Pyrobaculum calidifontis JCM 11548: one gene and its partners. The protein of the gene in region 4 binds, or shares a complex with, the protein of the main gene of each other region. Links are inferred from orthologs where the notes say so. Each region holds a gene or a part of one and is shown on either strand. Other genes may lie near its edges.

What was found.
Region 1: the proteins of rpl12p (region 4) and tuf are in contact, whole or in part, in a crystal structure (PDB 3WY9), measured with the Pyrococcus horikoshii proteins. The link is inferred for Pyrobaculum calidifontis JCM 11548 from one-to-one orthologs. Residues at the interface, in WP_010886059.1 of Pyrococcus horikoshii: Glu96, Glu97, Leu100, Leu103, Ser104, Ala105, Leu106, Phe107, Gly108; in WP_010885563.1 of Pyrococcus horikoshii: Lys125, Glu126, Phe129, Arg132, Thr133, Lys165, Leu166, Thr169, Lys324, Gln326, Leu359, Ala360, Ile369, Glu372, Ile384, Ile422, Ser423, Gln425.
Region 2: the proteins of rpl12p (region 4) and PCAL_RS09710 are in contact, whole or in part, in a crystal structure (PDB 3A1Y), measured with the Pyrococcus horikoshii proteins. The link is inferred for Pyrobaculum calidifontis JCM 11548 from one-to-one orthologs. Residues at the interface, in WP_010886059.1 of Pyrococcus horikoshii: Met1, Val4, Tyr5, Leu8, Glu35, Ala36, Lys39, Ala40, Leu41, Ala43, Ala44, Leu45, Val48, Ile50, Val53, Ile54, Lys56, Ala57, Ala58; in WP_010886060.1 of Pyrococcus horikoshii: Asn95, Pro96, Phe97, Glu196, Ile199, Tyr201, Val205, Ile208, Glu210, Tyr213, Ile214, Met216, Leu217, Gln218, Ala220, Tyr221, Met222, His223.
Region 3: the proteins of rpl12p (region 4) and PCAL_RS01155 are in contact, whole or in part, in a crystal structure (PDB 5H7L), measured with the Pyrococcus horikoshii proteins. The link is inferred for Pyrobaculum calidifontis JCM 11548 from one-to-one orthologs. Residues at the interface, in WP_010886059.1 of Pyrococcus horikoshii: Leu100, Ala101, Gly102, Leu103, Ser104, Ala105, Leu106, Phe107, Gly108; in WP_048053510.1 of Pyrococcus horikoshii: Pro161, Met164, Met165, Phe168, Ser169, Ile172, Val195, Glu196, Phe202, Leu211, Ser212, Val213, Met216, Lys222, Phe223, Asn224.
Region 5: rpl12p (region 4) and PCAL_RS04150 share a complex: the UniProt entries of both Methanocaldococcus jannaschii proteins name them as parts of the 50S ribosomal subunit. The link is inferred for Pyrobaculum calidifontis JCM 11548 from one-to-one orthologs.

What each region holds. Positions count from the first base shown.
Region 1 is NC_009073.1:1,042,399-1,045,523, forward strand. The notes cover bases 244-3,062. They hold tuf (translation elongation factor EF-1 subunit alpha), read left to right. Parts: upstream 244-895; coding sequence 896-2,230; downstream 2,231-3,062. Other genes in these bases: cmk ((d)CMP kinase), read right to left, coding at 244-564; PCAL_RS05895 (50S ribosomal protein L34e), read right to left, coding at 564-818; PCAL_RS05905 (helicase HerA domain-containing protein), read right to left, coding at 2,223-3,062. In the rest of the region: more of cmk, read right to left, coding at 10-243; more of PCAL_RS05905, read right to left, coding at 3,063-3,125. UniProt on the Methanocaldococcus jannaschii protein: GTP hydrolase that promotes the GTP-dependent binding of aminoacyl-tRNA to the A-site of ribosomes during protein biosynthesis.
Region 2 is NC_009073.1:1,695,543-1,698,691, forward strand. Bases 189-3,031 are described here. They hold PCAL_RS09710 (50S ribosomal protein L10), read left to right. Parts: upstream 189-1,014; coding sequence 1,015-2,049; downstream 2,050-3,031. Other genes in these bases: PCAL_RS09700 (50S ribosomal protein L11), read left to right, coding at 189-318; PCAL_RS09705 (50S ribosomal protein L1), read left to right, coding at 315-983; mvk (mevalonate kinase), read left to right, coding at 2,049-2,981; PCAL_RS09720 (hypothetical protein), read left to right, coding at 2,978-3,031. In the rest of the region: more of PCAL_RS09700, read left to right, coding at 1-188; more of PCAL_RS09720, read left to right, coding at 3,032-3,149. UniProt on the Methanocaldococcus jannaschii protein: Forms part of the ribosomal stalk, playing a central role in the interaction of the ribosome with GTP-bound translation factors.
Region 3 is NC_009073.1:212,525-215,763, forward strand. What follows is about bases 262-3,194. They hold PCAL_RS01155 (elongation factor EF-2), read left to right. Parts: upstream 262-583; coding sequence 584-2,806; downstream 2,807-3,194. Other genes in these bases: PCAL_RS01150 (hypothetical protein), read right to left, coding at 262-442; PCAL_RS01160 (thiamine ABC transporter substrate-binding protein), read left to right, coding at 2,899-3,194. In the rest of the region: more of PCAL_RS01150, read right to left, coding at 1-261; more of PCAL_RS01160, read left to right, coding at 3,195-3,239. UniProt on the Methanocaldococcus jannaschii protein: Catalyzes the GTP-dependent ribosomal translocation step during translation elongation.
Region 4 is NC_009073.1:583,776-586,972, reverse strand. The notes cover bases 260-3,150. They hold rpl12p (50S ribosomal protein P1), read left to right. Parts: upstream 260-1,487; coding sequence 1,488-1,814; downstream 1,815-3,150. Other genes in these bases: PCAL_RS03310 (site-2 protease family protein), read left to right, coding at 3,136-3,150; PCAL_RS03315 (hypothetical protein), read left to right, coding at 2,537-3,007; PCAL_RS03320 (DUF2208 domain-containing protein), read right to left, coding at 1,794-2,489; PCAL_RS03330 (hypothetical protein), read left to right, coding at 1,188-1,391; PCAL_RS03335 (ATP:cob(I)alamin adenosyltransferase), read left to right, coding at 426-950. In the rest of the region: prpB (methylisocitrate lyase), read right to left, coding at 1-223; more of PCAL_RS03310, read left to right, coding at 3,151-3,197. UniProt on the Methanocaldococcus jannaschii protein: Forms part of the ribosomal stalk, playing a central role in the interaction of the ribosome with GTP-bound translation factors.
Region 5 is NC_009073.1:745,698-748,993, reverse strand. Bases 94-3,083 are described here. They hold PCAL_RS04150 (50S ribosomal protein L30), read left to right. Parts: upstream 94-1,313; coding sequence 1,314-1,853; downstream 1,854-3,083. Other genes in these bases: PCAL_RS04140 (GHMP family kinase ATP-binding protein), read right to left, coding at 2,781-3,083; galT (galactose-1-phosphate uridylyltransferase), read right to left, coding at 1,850-2,791; PCAL_RS04155 (30S ribosomal protein S5), read left to right, coding at 709-1,317; rnhB (ribonuclease HII), read left to right, coding at 103-684. Also shown: PCAL_RS04165 (hypothetical protein), read right to left, coding at 1-73; more of PCAL_RS04140, read right to left, coding at 3,084-3,296.

The DNA of each region.
Region 1 (3,125 bases), 460 kb from region 4 along the record:
TTTGTCGAATTAACAGAAGTTTTTCATGTACTTTGAATTTAATGAAGTACATATAAAGTCTAGGCTTATCCTGACAGTATCATTAATAGATAGGTAAGATGTGTCTAAAACTAAGTCAAAAATAGATAGGTTATCAATGTCTATTTCGTATATCGCCAAATACCTCTTCTTGTTCAGCCTCTCCCTCTCCTCTATCTCCCTCAACGCGGCGTCAAAGCTTACGCCGTCTCTCATAGCCACTCGCCTGGCCCTAACCTCTTTAGACGCCTTGAGGTATATACACACATCTGCGTAGGGTCTGACAATCCACGCCGTTAAGTGGCCCTCTAGCACCACGTTGCCGGCCTTGGCCTTCTCCAAGGCAATGGAGTCCACTATTTTATCTATCTCAGTGTTCTGCTCGGCATATTTGTGAAACTCTAGCAGATCCATGCCGTATTTCGCCGCAAGCTCTCGAAAAATAGACCCCGAAGACACCATGGGCAATTTTAAAACCCGGGCCACCTCCCGCGCCACAGTGGTCTTGCCGCTGCCCGGCTGTCCAGATATTGCTACAACTACCATCAGCGGCGTACTGCGTACCTAATGGCCCTGGCTAATACCTTGTGGGAAACAACGCCGCCGTAGGGCCTGCTTGGGGCCCGTGTGGAAATGCCAAATCTATAGACTTTGGAGTTCATCCCGCCGAGGGGTTGCCCAGTCACGGCGCACTTCGGCACGCCCTTTGCGCGCTTCTCGTAGTGTACCACTGTGCGGCCCCCAGGCGTCTTTACTTTTACTCTCCTTAGGCTCCGGGAGCGGTAGGCTGGCCTGGGCATGACCGGTGGAATTTGCCAATTTTTAAGTTTCTAGGCATGGCTCGAAAAATTTATAAGACTGCGGATAAACGACGCCTATGCCGTCTATAGTACTGCCACCAAAACCCACGGCACTACAGAAGCCGCACATAAACCTAGCAGTGGTAGGCCACGTGGACAACGGCAAGTCTACGCTGGTCGGCCGCCTGCTCTATGAGACTGGGTACGTGGACGAGAAGGCGTTTAAGGAGATTGAGGAAATGGCTAAGAAGATGGGTAAGGAGGACTTCGCATTTGCGTGGATTCTAGATAGATTCAAAGAGGAGAGAGAGCGCGGCGTGACGATAGAGGCTACTCACGTGGGCTTTGAGACGCAGAAGCTCTTCATCACAATTATCGACTTGCCGGGGCACAGGGACTTCGTGAAGAACATGATCGTCGGCGCCAGCCAGGCCGACGCGGCCCTCTTCGTAATCTCGGCGAGGCCGGGCGAGTTTGAGACCGCGATAGGCCCACAGGGGCAGGGAAGAGAGCACTTGTTCTTGATAAGGACGCTGGGTATACAGCAGTTAGTTGTTGCTGTGAACAAAATGGACGCTGTTAACTACGATCAGAAGAGGTATGAGCAAGTGAAGGCTGAGGTGTCTAAGCTCCTCAAGCTCCTCGGCTATGACCCCAGCAAGATCCACTTTGTACCCGTCAGCGCCATTAAGGGCGACAACGTAAGAACGAAGTCTCCCAACACGCCTTGGTACCAGGGGCCGACGCTTCTGGAAGTTCTCGACACCTTCCAGCCGCCTCCCAGGCCTACGGACAAGCCGCTTAGAATGCCTATACAGGACGTGTTCTCCATCACTGGCGCTGGGACTGTGGTAGTGGGCAGAGTGGAGACTGGGGTGCTTAAGGTGGGCGACAAGGTGGTCATAGTCCCGCCGGCCAAGGTGGGCGACGTCAGATCTATTGAGACTCACCACATGAAGCTTGAGCAGGCGCAGCCGGGCGACAACGTTGGCGTAAACGTGAGGGGCATTAACAAGGAGGATGTGAAGCGCGGCGACGTGTTGGGCAAAGTTGACAATATCCCAACGGTGGCTGAGGAGATCGTGGCCCGTATTGTAGTTCTCTGGCACCCCACGGCGATTGGGCCTGGCTATGCGCCAGTGATGCACATACACACGGCCACTGTGCCAGTTCAGATAGTGGAGCTGGTGTCTAAGCTTGACCCACGTACTGGCCAGGCCGTGGAGCAGAAGCCTCAGTTCATTAAGCAGGGCGACGTGGCCATTGTGAAAATCAAGCCGCTTAAGCCTGTGGTGGCTGAGAAGTTCAGCGACTTCCCGCCGCTTGGCCGCTTCGCGCTCCGCGACATGGGTAGGACAATTGCCGCTGGCCAAATACTAGAGGTTAAGCCGGCGCAGGTCCAGATTAAGTAACCTCTTTTCTCAACCTCGGCGTTATACCCCCGTGGTTTGTCCACCTTTCTCCCACTGTTATTAACAGGGGCGCCGGGACGGACACCCCCACTACCACCGCGTCGTCCTCGTTTAAGGTCTTTAGTAGCCGTGGGTCCTCCAGCTGCTCGGCGACGTTGGCCACGTACTTTAGGTCGTTGGGGTTTATCATGCGTTTAAAGATCTGAGTCATGGCCTGCGAGGCCACGTCTTGGTCAAGCTTTGCCGGCCTCTGTGTTATTAGGCAGAGCCCGAGGCCGAACTTTCTCCCCTCTCTTGCTATTCTCGCCAAGTAGCTCCTGCTGACAGACTGTGCGGAGCTGGGGGCGAAGATGTGCGCCTCTTCTACTACTGTGAAGGTGGTGGCTATTCTGCGCCTTGTGGCGAGTCTGTACAACTGGTCTAGGAGCACTGCGAGGAAGATCTGTTGGTCTAGGCTGTCTAGCCCAGAGAGGTCGAAGACATGTATGTTGGGCGAGGTGGCGTAGGCCTGGGGGTCTATCAACTTCAGCGGCTCTCCCTGGTAGGTCTCTCCGTACATGGTTATGAAGATGGGGCTGTTGTAGAATAGGGACTTCAGCCTGCCCTCCAGCCCTCTTAGGGCCATCTCTCCCGCGTATCCAGGCGGTGCCACGTGTCTGCCGCCGTCGAGTACCTCTTTTACGAGCTCCTCCACCGAGGTTAGGGGCTGTCTCTCGCCGTAGCTCGTCGCCTGTTGCCACCCCTCCTCCAGTATCCGCCTCTGGGCGTCTGTGAGACCGTACAAGTCGGCGAGGATCTTTTCCAAGGTCCTTGGCGGCAGACTGCGGGGGTTTATCCCCACCCTAGTGTATACACGTGGGTGGCCGTACCGCTGGGCGAAGGCCTCGTCGACGTG
Region 2 (3,149 bases), 1.1 Mb from region 4 along the record:
GGCTACGAGGTGAAGGTGTATCTGCCGCCAATAGGAGACCTCTTCCTAAAGCTCTTGGGGAAAGACACAGGCGCGCACGACTCTGCCAAGGAGACGCTGGGCGATCTGCCGTTTGAGAAAATTGTCGAAATAGCGGTGCTCAAGAGGGACGAGTTGAAGTCTAAGTCTCTCAAGTCTGCTGTTAAGCAGCTGTTGAGTACGTGTAAGAGCATGGGCATTCTTGTAGATGGGAAGAGGGCCGACGAAGTCCTTAAGGCAGTCGACGAGGGCAAATACGACGAAGTACTTAAAAAGTTTGAATCTCAGTGGTCGCAATGAGCGCCGTAGTTCAAAGGGAGGCCTTGTTGAAAAAGATTGACGAGGCTCTCAAGTCTGGGAAAAAGAGGCGGTTTAGGCAGAGCGTCGAGCTAATAGTGGTGCTTCGAGGCATCGACTTGAGCAAGCCCGAGAATCGTATCAACCTCCTGGTGGAGTTGCCCCACCCGCCTAAGCTCAATAAGATTGCCGCGTTTGCCCATGGCGCCTTTGAGACTCAGGCCAAGAACGCGGGAGTTGACGCCGTTATTACGAGGCAGGAGGTGGAGGGCCTGGCTGGAAACAAGAGGGCCATTAGGAAGTTGGCTAAGCAGTACGACTTCTTTATAGCTCCTCCCGACTTAATGCCGCTGTTAGGCAGAGTGATAGGCCCAATCTTTGGCCCAAGGGGGAAGATGCCCGAGGTCGTGCCGCCGAACGTCGACGTTAAAACCGTGGTAGAGAGGCTGAGGAGAGTTGTGCGCGTGAGGCTGAGGAATGAGCCAGTGATAAAGGTGAGAGTTGGCGCAGAAGGGCAGAAGCCTGAGGAGATCTTGACAAACATACTCGCAGTGCTCGAGGAGCTAAATAGGAAGTTCCCGCTACGCCAGTACCTCAGAGACATATACATCAAGAAGACCATGTCGCCGCCTGTGCGAATTAAGCCGGCTGAGGTTTTAGCGCGTTGAAATTATATAAATCCCCCATCCCCCATCCCTGATGCTCGCCATTGGCAAGAGGCAGTATGTCAGAGAGAAGAGCTACCCGCCGCGTAAGGTCAGAATTGTACAAGAGGCCACTGAGCTGTTGCAGAAGTACCAGTATGTATTTCTCTTTGACCTCCACGGCCTTTCCGCCAGAATACTCGGCGAGTATAGGTACAAGCTCAGGCCCTACGGCGCCGTCAAGATAATTAAGCCGACTCTGTTCAAGATAGCATACGCCAAGGTCTACGGCGGGGTGCCGGTTGAAATAGCTGAAAAAGTCCGCGGCGAGGTGGGCTTCTTTTTCACAAATCACAACCCCGCAGAGGTTGTTAAACTAGTTGCCAAATACGCGGTTAGAAGAGCCGCCAGGCCGGGGGACAAGGCGCCCTTCGACATCGTCATACCCGCAGGCCCCACTAACGCATCGCCAGGCCCCATAATCTCCAAGTTCGGCAAGTTGAAGATACCCACTAGGGTACAAGAGGGCAAGATCTGGATTGCAAAAGACACAGTGGTGGCTAAGGCAGGGCAGGAGATTACACCCGAGATGGCCGAAGTGTTGAGAGTAGTGGGGATAGAGCCCATATTCGAGTCGCTCCGCCTCATCGGAGTGCTGTGGAAGGGCAAACGCTTTGTCCCAATAGAGGAGCTCATAATCGACGTGAAGCAGTACAGAGAGCTGATAGAGGCGGCGGCCACCTACGCGAGAAACTTGGCCCTCAACGTGGTGTATCCGACGAGGGAAGTGCTCCAAGTGGTTATACCAGCGGCGCATGCGAGAGCCCTCGCCCTGGCTGTCAAGCTCGGCGTAGTGACCAAGGAGACTCTCCCAGCGCTGTTAAGCAGAGCCGTTGCCGAGGCCAACGCCCTGGCCGCCGCCGTAGCGCCAAAGGCGCCGGAGCTCGGGCTCTCTGTCGCAGTGGCGCCGCAGCCAGCCGCCCAGCCGCAGCAAGTTGAACAACAGCCCGCCGCGGGAGGGGAGGCTGAGGAGAAGAAAGAGGGCCCAAGCGAGGAGGAAATCGCCGGCTCTCTGGGCGCACTCTTTTAATGAAGGTATTTGCCCCCTGTGTCGTCAAGTTTTTTGGCGAGCACGCGGTGGTGTATGGCAAGCCGGCAATAGCCGCCGCCATAGATAAGGGGGTCTATGTCGAGTGTGAGGAAGGGGGCGAGTTGCGTGTGGAGACTGTGGCCCCCCTCTCAGAGGCCGTGTACTACCCGGAGAGGGGCAGAGTGGAGGGCGTCGGCGTAGGCCGCTTCTTTGCCTACGTCGACGCGGCTCTGGAGGTGGCGAGAGAGCGGTGGGGGGACTTGAGGGCGACGTTTAAGATCAAGAGCGACTTTCCCCCCAGCGTGGGGCTGGCCACGTCGGCTGCAGTGTCTGTGGCGTTGCTCAAGGCATATTCTCAGTGCGTCGGCGCAAGGCCTAGTCCCGAGGAGCTTGCGAGGCTGGGCCACAGCGTTGAGTTGAAGGTTCAAGGCATCGCGTCTCCCATGGACACCGCCGTGTCGGCCATGGGGGGCCTTTTAAAAATTTGGCCAAGCCCCTTCAGAGCCGAGCAAATAGGCGCCGAGTTGCCCCAGTTTTACGTCTTGTTGTTGCCGAGGAGGGGGACTACCGGCGAAATTGTGGCAGACGTAAGGGCGAAGTTGCAGCGCCGCCCCTCTCTTAAGGCCGTGGTTGAGGCAATCGGCGAAGTGGTTGAGGAGGCTCACAAATGCCTCGTGGCGGGAGACCTGGCTTGTGTGGGAGAGCTTATGGAAATAAACAACTGGCTCCTTGGCGCCCTGGGCGTGGTAGACAGCCGAGTGGTGCAGGCGTTGGAGATACTGAGGCCGTTTGTATACGGGGGTAAAATCAGCGGGGCTGGGAGAGGAGGCGCCGTGTTGATACTGCCCAGAGACGGAGACGCCGTTGAGAAAATTCTCACGGCTATGAACTACGCGTATTACAAGGTCTCCATATACAGAGGCGGGGCATGATCCAGCTATTCGGCTTTCTGGGCCTTGTATTAATAGCGGCGGCGTGGGCCGTGAACATCTTGAGGAGAAGCCCCCCGCCGCCTCTAGATTTGACAATACTCTACTTCCTCGGAAGCGTCTCGCTCACGATCTACGCCGCACTGATTGGCGATGCGGTATTTACGGCAT
Region 3 (3,239 bases), 370 kb from region 4 along the record:
GCTTAGCGACGATGTCGGCGTAGGGGAGGAACTCAGCTGTGAGCGAGGTTGGAAGCACTGCGAAGAGGGTGTTCTCGGTCTCTAGGGGCTGGTCCCTCTCCTTTAGCCAGTCCCTCCACCTGTCTACGCGCTCTTTTACTCGCTTCTTGTCGAGCTCCAGCCTCCCCCCGCGTATGGCCACTTCCTCCACCTCGCCGTCGGGCTCCCATAGGAGGAAGGCCGTGAAGTCCACGGGGTTATCTGCCTCGTCTACGAACTCTAGGACTACCTTGTCGTCTGAGGGCTCCTCCGCCAAGGCCTCGAACCAGGCGCTCTTCTCTCTCACGGGGCTACTGTCCGCCGCCTCGCCTCCTTCTGTTAAGAGCTTCCACGCCAAGCCCCCACCCACGGCGGCAGATAGGCCCAGGATACCCCAGGTGAGGAATTTTCTTCTCGTAACCATAGGTCACTTTCTGTAGCGTTTTTTTTCTTTCGTTGTACAATTGCCTAAAGAATTTTTGGTTGTTGCCTAAATTTGCTGTGGGGCTCAGGTGCGGGGAGTAGTTATGTTAAAAGTTTATATATGTGTGGGTGTGGGGGGCTCATGTCGTCTGCTGTCAGGATTGTGGAGAAGCAGTTGGATGAGATTCTGGCTATTGCGAGGAACCCGGCGCAGATTAGGAACGCGGGCACTTTGGCGCATGTGGACCACGGGAAGACCACAACCACCGACTCTCTGCTCATGGGTGCTGGCCTTCTGTCGCCTAAGGTGGCGGGTAAGGCCTTGGCGATGGACTACGTGCCTATTGAGCAGTTGCGCCAGATGACGGTTAAGGCGGCTAACATCTCGCTGTACTTCGAGTATGGGGGTAAGCCCTACTTGATCAACTTCGTCGATACGCCGGGCCACGTGGACTTCACTGGCCACGTCACTAGGTCGCTGAGGGTCATGGATGGGGGGCTTGTGGTAGTGGACGCCGTGGAGGGGGTTATGACGCAGACGGAGACTGTGGTGAGGCAGGCTCTGGAGGAGTACGTGAGGCCTGTCCTCTTTATAAATAAGATCGACCGCCTTATCAAGGAGCTCAGGCTCTCGCCTCAGGAGATACAGCAGCGGATATTGTCAATTGTCAAAGACTTCAACGCGTTGATCGACATGTTTGCCCCGCCTGAGTTTAAAGACAAGTGGAAGATTGACCCCGGGAAGGGCCAGATGGCGATGGGCTCGGCGTTGCACAAGTGGGGCATCACGATCCCCATGGCGCAGAAGGCTGGGATTAAGTTCAGCAACATTGTGGACGCCTATGAGAAGGGCTATGTGGACAAGCTTGCTGAGGAGTTCCCCTTGTACAAGACCCTCCTCACTATGATCATTGAGCACGTGCCTCCGCCGAACGTGGCGCAGAAGTATAGAATTCCCAGGCTTTGGCGCGGCGACTTGAACAGCGAGGTGGGCAAGGCCCTCCTCGAGGCTGATCCAAACGGCCCCACAGTCATCGCGGTGAGCAAGGTTAACAAGGACCCGCACGCCGGCTTAATTGCCACGGGCCGCGTCTTCTCTGGCACAATTAGGGAGGGCGACGAGATCTACATAATTGGCAGGAAGATGAAGAAGAAGGTTCTCCAGACCTACATCTACATGGGCCCCACGAGGATCATCGTCCCCTATATGCCCGCGGGCAACATAGTGGCGCTCATGGGCGTAGACGAGGCGAGGGCAGGCGACACCCTCGTCACGCCCTCTCTCGCGGATATACCGCCCTTCGAGAGGATGAGGTACATATCTGAGCCCGTGGTGACCGTGGCTATCGAGCCCAAGAACCCCGCCGAGTTGGCCCGCCTCGTCGAGGCTTTGAAGGACTTGGTAATCGAAGACCCCACCCTCGACCTCAAGATTGACCAGGAGACTGGGCAAATACTCCTATCGGGCGTTGGCACCCTCCACTTGGAGATAGCAACGTGGTTGCTCAAGGAGAGGACTAAGGTTGAGTTCTCAGTGTCGCCGCCGTTGATACGCTTCAGAGAAACGGTGAGAGAGAGGTCGCAGGTCTGGGAGGGCAAGTCGCCGAATAAGCACAACCGCCTCTACTTCTACGTCGAGCCCCTCGACGAGACCACCGTCGAGCTGATCGCCACGAGGGAGATCACAGAGGAGCAAGACCCCAGGGAGAGGGCGAAGATCCTCAGAGAGAAGGCCGGCTGGGACACAGACGAGGCCAGGGGAGTCTGGGCCATCGACGACAGGTACTTCAACGTAATTGTGGACAAGACCACCGGTATCCAGTACTTGAGAGAGATTAGGGACTACATCATACAGGGCTTTAGGTGGGCCATGGAGGCCGGGCCGCTGGCGCAGGAGCCCATAAGAGGCGTAAAAGTCGTCTTGGTGGACGCGGTGGTGCACGAAGACCCTGCCCACCGCGGACCGGCGCAGATTATGCCGGCGACAAAGAACGCCATCTTCGCCGCCTTCCTCTCCGCCAGGCCCACTATATTGGAGCCGCTGGTTAGGCTAGACATCAAGGTGGCCCCCGACTATATCGGCGCGGTTACGTCTGTGATAAACAAGCACAGGGGTAAAATCCTCGACATGACGCAGCAGGAGTACATGGCGTTTCTAAGGGCCGAACTGCCCGTGTTGGAGTCTTTCACAATAAGCGACGAGCTCCGCGCCGCTGCGGCTGGGAAGATCTTCTGGTCAATGCAGTTCTCCAGGTGGGCGCCGTACCCAGAGTCCATGCTCGCGGACTTCGTAAAACAGCTCCGGAAGAAGAAGGGGCTGAAGGAGGAGATACCGAAGCCCACGGACTTCGTTGAGGCTTTTTAGTCAGCTTAGAAACACCTCTTCACCTCTCGCGTCACGGCCGTTTCATCACCCTTTTGGCAGAACTGTTTTAAATAGAAATTTTTTGTTATGCCATGTCAATAAGGGCCTTATTGGCAACGCTCATAGTCGTCGCCGTGTTGATAGTGGCCTTTTTGGCTCTTCAATCCCTTCAACAGCCGCCAAAGAGGCTTGTCATCGTCGGCCCGGCTGGGATCAGCGACTTGGGGAAGGCGCTTGCGAAAAAGTTCAGCGAGAAGTACGGCGTCAACGCCACCTTTGTGCCCCTGGGCGGCGCGGTGGAGATGGTGAACGAGCTTGTGCGCGCCAAGGACAACCCGCCTTGGGACGTGGCCATCGGTGTGCCGGAGTTCTACTACACCGTGCTCATCGAACAGGGGGTCTTGTACTGCCCTGGGCTAAAGGTGGAGGGCGT
Region 4 (3,197 bases):
TCACCGTCTTCACCATCTCGTCCATCGTAATTAAGCCGAGGTCTGGCAACGCCATTGAAGCAGTGACGGCGGCGCCTGACACATACACCGCCTTAAACCCGAGGCTCTGGGCCATGAGAGCCGTAAGCGCGTTAAACACACCCGGCACGAGGACAATGCCAGGCCTAGAGAGCTCCTCGCGGAGAAGCCTAGCCCCATCCACCCTCCCTTTCTTAACAATCATAGCCCTTCAACTGCGCCACATTATAAACATTGATAAAGGCAACGGGGCCCACACGTAGAAGATAAAGACCGATAACTGCAACTCGTCAAAATTGCGACTAAGGCGGGAGTCAGCCGGCTGAAAAATGCGTCACGACTCAACGCTCAGCGGCCTCATCACTATTCCAAACGATGCATTTATATTTAAAGATGGGGAAAGTATAGTGCTCATTAAGCCTTGCCTACTGTGGATGCGCTGCCCCGGCGACTCTGGAGACACCACTGTGTTTTGGAAGGGGGAGGCCAGGCCAGCTAGGAAGGACGATCCAGTGGTCAAGCTCTTCGGCGCCTTGGACACCGCAGTGGCGTACAGCCACAAGGCGGCGAACCTCCTGCAACGGCCGCAGAGCCGCATCATGCGCCTCGTGGCCTTCTCGCTGATGGAGCTAGGCTTCTACCTCGCCACCGGCAAGCCCGAGTACTTAGACACAGCCTACGAGCTATACCGCCGCGCGTTGAAGCTGGCCTATACAATTGCGCCCCCCGAGCCCCTCAGGGCGTGGCTGGCCTGCTCGTCGCCAGAGTGCTCAGCAGTAGACGAGGCCAGGGTGTGGATTCGGTGGGCCGAGCGCCGTGCTGTATCACTAGATAGCACGGCGGCAAAGCTCATGAATCAGCTCTCCAACCTGACATTCGAAGTAATGAGGACGCTCCCCCACATCCAGTACCGGCACAGGAGGGTGCGATAAGCTTATAAACAAGCTTCTACTCAATAAATGCCCTAGGCAACACCCCCGAGTGGGGCGAATGAGCCTGGCGGGTTACCCCGGCCAAATCACTTCCCTAAGCAACCTCCTCTATACCGTAGCCACGGCTCTGCCCCGCGTAAACCTGATCGCCTCTCGCCGTCATGTGAGCCAGCTGTGTGATACGCGTCGTACATCTCCACGTCCCTAAAACTTATATATCCCCGCCTATGGGCCGTCATGCCTAAGGAGATTTTCCTAGTAGAACTTTGGAAGAAATACGGCGAGAAGGCCCAAGTCGTCAGAGTAAAGCGATATGAGGACTTCGTGAAGCTAAAGGCGAGGCTCTCGGGCTATCTCTACACAATTAGGGTGCCACCCGACAAGGCAGAGCAGTTGATCTCGGAGCTGAAGGCCAAAAACGTGAAGGTGGAGGAGGTTTAATTCGCCGCTCTTTTGACAACCCGCCGGAGTTCTCTTGGACCACCAAGCGGGGCTGTGCTAGGGCTAAGTTTTTAAACCCCCTATTCGGGCCCGCCTATGGAGTACATCTACGGGGCGTTACTGTTGCACTACGCAAAACAGGAAATAAACGAGGAAAATTTGGCCAAGGTGCTCCAAGCGGCTGGCATTACGCCAGATGAGGTTAGGATAAAGACTCTGGTGGCCGCGTTAAAGGAGGTGAACATCGACGAGGCCATTAAGTCTGCCGCGTTTGCCCCAGTGGCAGCGCCTGCGGCCGCTGCGGCGCCGGCCGCGGCTGGAGGAGCGGCTCCAGCGGCTAAGGCTGAGGAGAAGAAAGAGGAAGAGGAGAAGAAGGGGCCGAGCGAGGAGGAGATCGCTGGCTCACTGGCTTCGCTGTTTTAAGGGCTTTATAATTTTTAGTAAAATACTGTCAAGTTCTTTTACGTCTTTGTAATATATTCTAAATATCTGGTTATTTAGTTTAAATTGTATAAATCGCCGCTCTGGGTTGACGGTGTATTCCTCTACCTCGATGGGGGCCTTGAGCCCGACCACCTTGTCTACCACCATTCCGCCCTCGTATATCTTGACGTTTCTCACTATCCTGGGCATTGTGGGGGGCTTGAACAAGAGCATCGAGATAGCGGAGAATATTGAAAATATTGTGACGTAGGCGAGAAATCTGGCGGGGTAGGCGCCTATTACGGGCCCCGCCGTAGATTCCAAGAGCGGCGGGAGAGTGGGGAAGAGGACCGTGGCCAACACCATGAAGGCTGGGAGGAGTAGTAGCGGTATGAGCGAGGAGCGAGTGAGCCTTCTATACTCTGCTACAAGCTCTTTGTCTTTTTCCATGACTTTCCCCACCTCTTTCTCGTCTATTTCGAGGAGGGGCTTCCCCTTGGATATTTCCTGGACTGTAGCCATGCCTCTTCTATAGGTTCTTAAACCCATGGCGATAGTTATTCCGAAGAATAGCACAAAGTAGAGCAGAATAGCTGTGAAATATTCGCCGGGGTAGAATGTGAGAATTGCAGAGAAGGCCAGTATAGATGCCAGCGAGATTAGCAACCTCCTCATGTAGGGGCCGTGGCGCATGTTTTATAAATTTTCCAATGGACCCGCATGTGGTTAAGATAACTGCCGTGTGTTCCGAGAGCCCAGGCGCGGTGGAGCCCAGCCACGGCTTTGGCGTACTAATTGACGACGCCGTGCTTTTCGACAGCTGTAGCAGAGAGGCCATGGACGCGTTTCTAAAGGCGAGTGGGGCAAGGCCCGTGGTCGGCGTCGTGGGAATGCCAGACAGCCCACACCACGTGGGCGGCTTTGAGCTTCTACGCGTGCCGCTGGTCAATCCGCCGCATGACCTCGAGCTGAGGGTGAGGGGGAGGCGCTACCTCTTGTTTAAGGGGAGGCGGGAGAACTTCATGGTGGTGGACGGGGTCGTGGTCTCTCCCTGTGGTCTGTCCACCGTGCCATACGGCGAAATGTCTCGGCGGGGATCAAGGCGAGGTGCTTCGTGGGAGGGCTTGGTGGCACTTCGCAGAGCCCCTACCTCTTACACAGAGTTGTGGCCGAGCTTAGGCTGTTGGGCGTGAGGTGCGTGGCGCCTTTGCACACGGCGCCTCAATTGGTCAAGGAGCTTGAGCGCCGATTTAACGTGTATAGGCTCGGCGCCGGGCTTTCCCTAGAGTTATAATTTTTAAGCTCCTACTGGGCGGCCTCCGTGGACCCGCTAGTGGCCTTCTTGGTGAGCTGGTTCGCCGTGGTGGGGATAGTCTACGCGGT
Region 5 (3,296 bases), 160 kb from region 4 along the record:
ACACTATATGCGCCACGTCCCACTGATCCACCTCCACCTGTAGATACGACTTGAGATCTTGTGGGATTTCCACAAGATTTATTGAGCAGACCCTATTTAACCGTGATCGGAGGCGTCGATGAGGCGGGTAGGGGGCCGCTGGTGGGGCCGTTGGTGATAGCTGTGGTAGTTGGCGACAGCGACGTCCTCCTAGGGGTGGGGGTTAGGGACTCCAAGGCCTTGAGCCCTGGGGCTAGGGAGAGGGTGTTTGCCAGAGTGCTGGAGGTGGCGGAGTGCGTAAACTACATAGTAGTGGAGCCGCACATAGTGGACATGTATACGTCTAAGGGCCTCCTCAACGCGCTTGAGATAGACTACACTGCCAAGTTGTTGGCCACGTGCCCTGCCGATGTGTACTACGTAGATTCGCCAGATGTGAAGCCTGAGAGGTATGGAAGCGCGTTGTCTATGGCCACTGGTAAGCGCATAGTGGCGCTTAACAAGGGCGAGCGCGTGCCCCAGGTGGCTGCGGCGAGTATAGTGGCCAAAGTGGTGAGAGACCGCTTGATAGACTTGTTGAAGAGGGAGGTGGGGGACTTCGGCAGTGGCTACCCCTCTGACCCGCGTACGGTGGAGTTTGTAAAACGCGGACTCGTGCCCAGCGAGTGTATTAGACACTCGTGGAAGGTGAGGTTTAAAGTATAAAAACTGGTCGGTTTTAGAGGCCTCGTGAGCGTCGTCGATTTAAGCCTTTGGGAGCCTAAGACGGCTCTTGGGAGAATGGTGAAAGAGGGGAAGATAAGGACTATAGATGAGATCTTTGCGAACAACCTCCTAATAAAGGAGCCCGAGATTGTGGATATTCTGCTCCCGGGACTAAAGCAGGAGCTTTTAAACCTAAACCTAGTCCAACGCCAGACGCATGCTGGCGAGAGAAACCAGTTTCAGGCGGTGGTGGCGGTGGGCAACGAGGATGGGTACGTTGGCGTGGGAATTGGGAAATCTAGACAGGTGAGGCAGGCCATTGAGAAGGCCACTAGGGAGGCCAAGTTGAACATTACGCCCGTGAGGCGCGGCTGCGGCTCTTGGAAGTGTTCTTGCGACGAGCCTCACAGCGTGCCATTTGTGGTAAGTGGGAAGTCCGGGAGCGTAGAAGTGACGTTAATCCCGGCGCCTAAGGGCGTGGGCCTTGTGGCAGGCGACGTGGCCAAGGTGGTGTTACGTCTGGCGGGGATAAAGGACGTGTGGACAAAGACTAGAGGCGACACTAGAACTACGTTGAACTTTGCGCTGGCGGTGTTCAACGCTCTTAGAAACACCTACTACTTCAAGCTATGATGGCGGCAACTGAGCAAAAGACGGTGTACCCCCGCTACGCCGTAATTAGGCTCAGAGGTATACCCACCACTCCGGGTGACATTGCCGCGACGCTTGACTTGTTGAGGCTTAGGAGGAAGTTCACCATGGTGGTGGTAGTGGGCTCTCCAAGTGTCATGGGCATGATAGAAAGGGTGAATGACTGGGTCACTTGGGGGGAAATTGACGCAGATACTCTCGCAGAGGTGTTGCGTAAGAGGGGGCGAATTGTGGGCGACAAGCCGCTTACGCTTGAATACCTCCAGAAGTGGGGGTGGAACTCCTTTGAGGAAGTGGCCCTCGCGTACATCTCCGGGGAGATAGAGACGCTTGCGTGTAAAAAGGACTTCAAGGCTAGGGAGGGGCAACGGCCGCCGTGTATTCCATACCTAAAGCCCTTCTTCCGCTTACATCCGCCTAGAGGCGGCCTCAACAGTGTAAAATTGCACTTCTCTGTGGGAGGCGACTTGGGCTACAGAGGGCCTTTGATCAACGACTTAATTAAGAGAATGCTCTAACACCGCCTCGCGGCTGTCTCCTTCAGCTTCTGCGCGGCCTCCTCGGGGGTTGTCTCAAGGGTGAATAGTCCTCCCCCTGTTTCAGCGCCGGCGGCGTATTTCAGTCTCCCGTCGGGGCGGTACATGCCGTATATTTCGAAGTGTAGGTGGTAGTAGGGGAGTCTTAGGCGGAGGGGGGCTTGGTGCATTACCATGATGTAGGGCATTGGCTTCTCCAAGACGTTTTTAAAGGCGCATAGCGTCTTTTTTAGGGCGTCTGCCAAGTCCACTAGCTCGTCTTCGCCGAGTTCCACTATAGAAGACACGTGCCGCTTTGGGTAGACGTGGGCCTCGAAGGGCCACCTCGCGTAGTACGGAGTAAAGCTCTTCCACCCGCGGTTTTCATATATGACACGTTTATCTTCCCTTTTCACAATGGCGCAGTGTAAACACTCGCCACGCCTCTTATACCACCTCTTTGAGTGGGCCAGCTCCAGGGCTACCCTAGGCGGCACTACGGGGAGTACATATATTTGGGAGTGGGGGTGGGTAAGCGACACGCCGATTTCCCTCCCCTTGTTTCTAAAGTAGAAGAAGTAGGCCAGTTTCTCATCCCGCTCTGACTCCCGCGCCGCCTCGACCACGAGCTTCAACGCTTTAACTATCTGGCCTATTGGCAAGTCGCTTAAGTCGTCTACGTCGTGTTGAGAAGTTTCCACGAGCACATAGGCGCGGCCATACGCCTCTTGAGCGACATAGAAGTCCTCGGTGTATGGTTTCGGAGGGGTGGGGGTTACCACGGGGTAGCGGTTGGGCAGCAACAAGACGTCCCAGCCGTGGCCTGTCTCAGGCGCGCCGGGGCAGAATGGGCAAAAGCCCTCGGGCTGCCACGGCCTAGAGAGTCTGTGGGGCGAGACGAGGGTGTACTCCCCAGTGAGGGGGTTCTTCCTAATCTCCATACTCCAGGCCCCTATCCACTTCCACAATCCACCACGAGGGTGCTTCTGCCTCTTTAACAATTCTCTGCGCAGTGTGAATATCAGGGGCCAACGCTATTACTACGCCGCCGAGGCCTGCGCCAGAGAGCTTTGCGCCGTACGCGCCCGCGGCCAGGGCGCGTTCTACTAGCAGGTCTAGCTGGGGCAGAGAAACTTCGTAAAGCTTTGACAATAGCCAGTGTTGTTGCGTCATTACTTCGCCCACCCGTTTAAGCTTCTCCAGCGGAGACATTTCACTTTTCAAAACGGCTACCGCCTCCTCAGTGGACTTCTCCATTTTCAGTGTAAACAAGACCCTGCTCCTCAGCGGCTCTGGCAACTGATCAACGACATCTCTGTGGCTGAGAAGCGCGCGCCACGGGAAGTCCCAATACCCCGACGCCTCCACTCTTAGCCACTCCTTTAACAACTCCACAGCCCTCTGTAGCTCCTCCTGCCTCTTTGTGTGAACCTCTGCGGTGCTGTG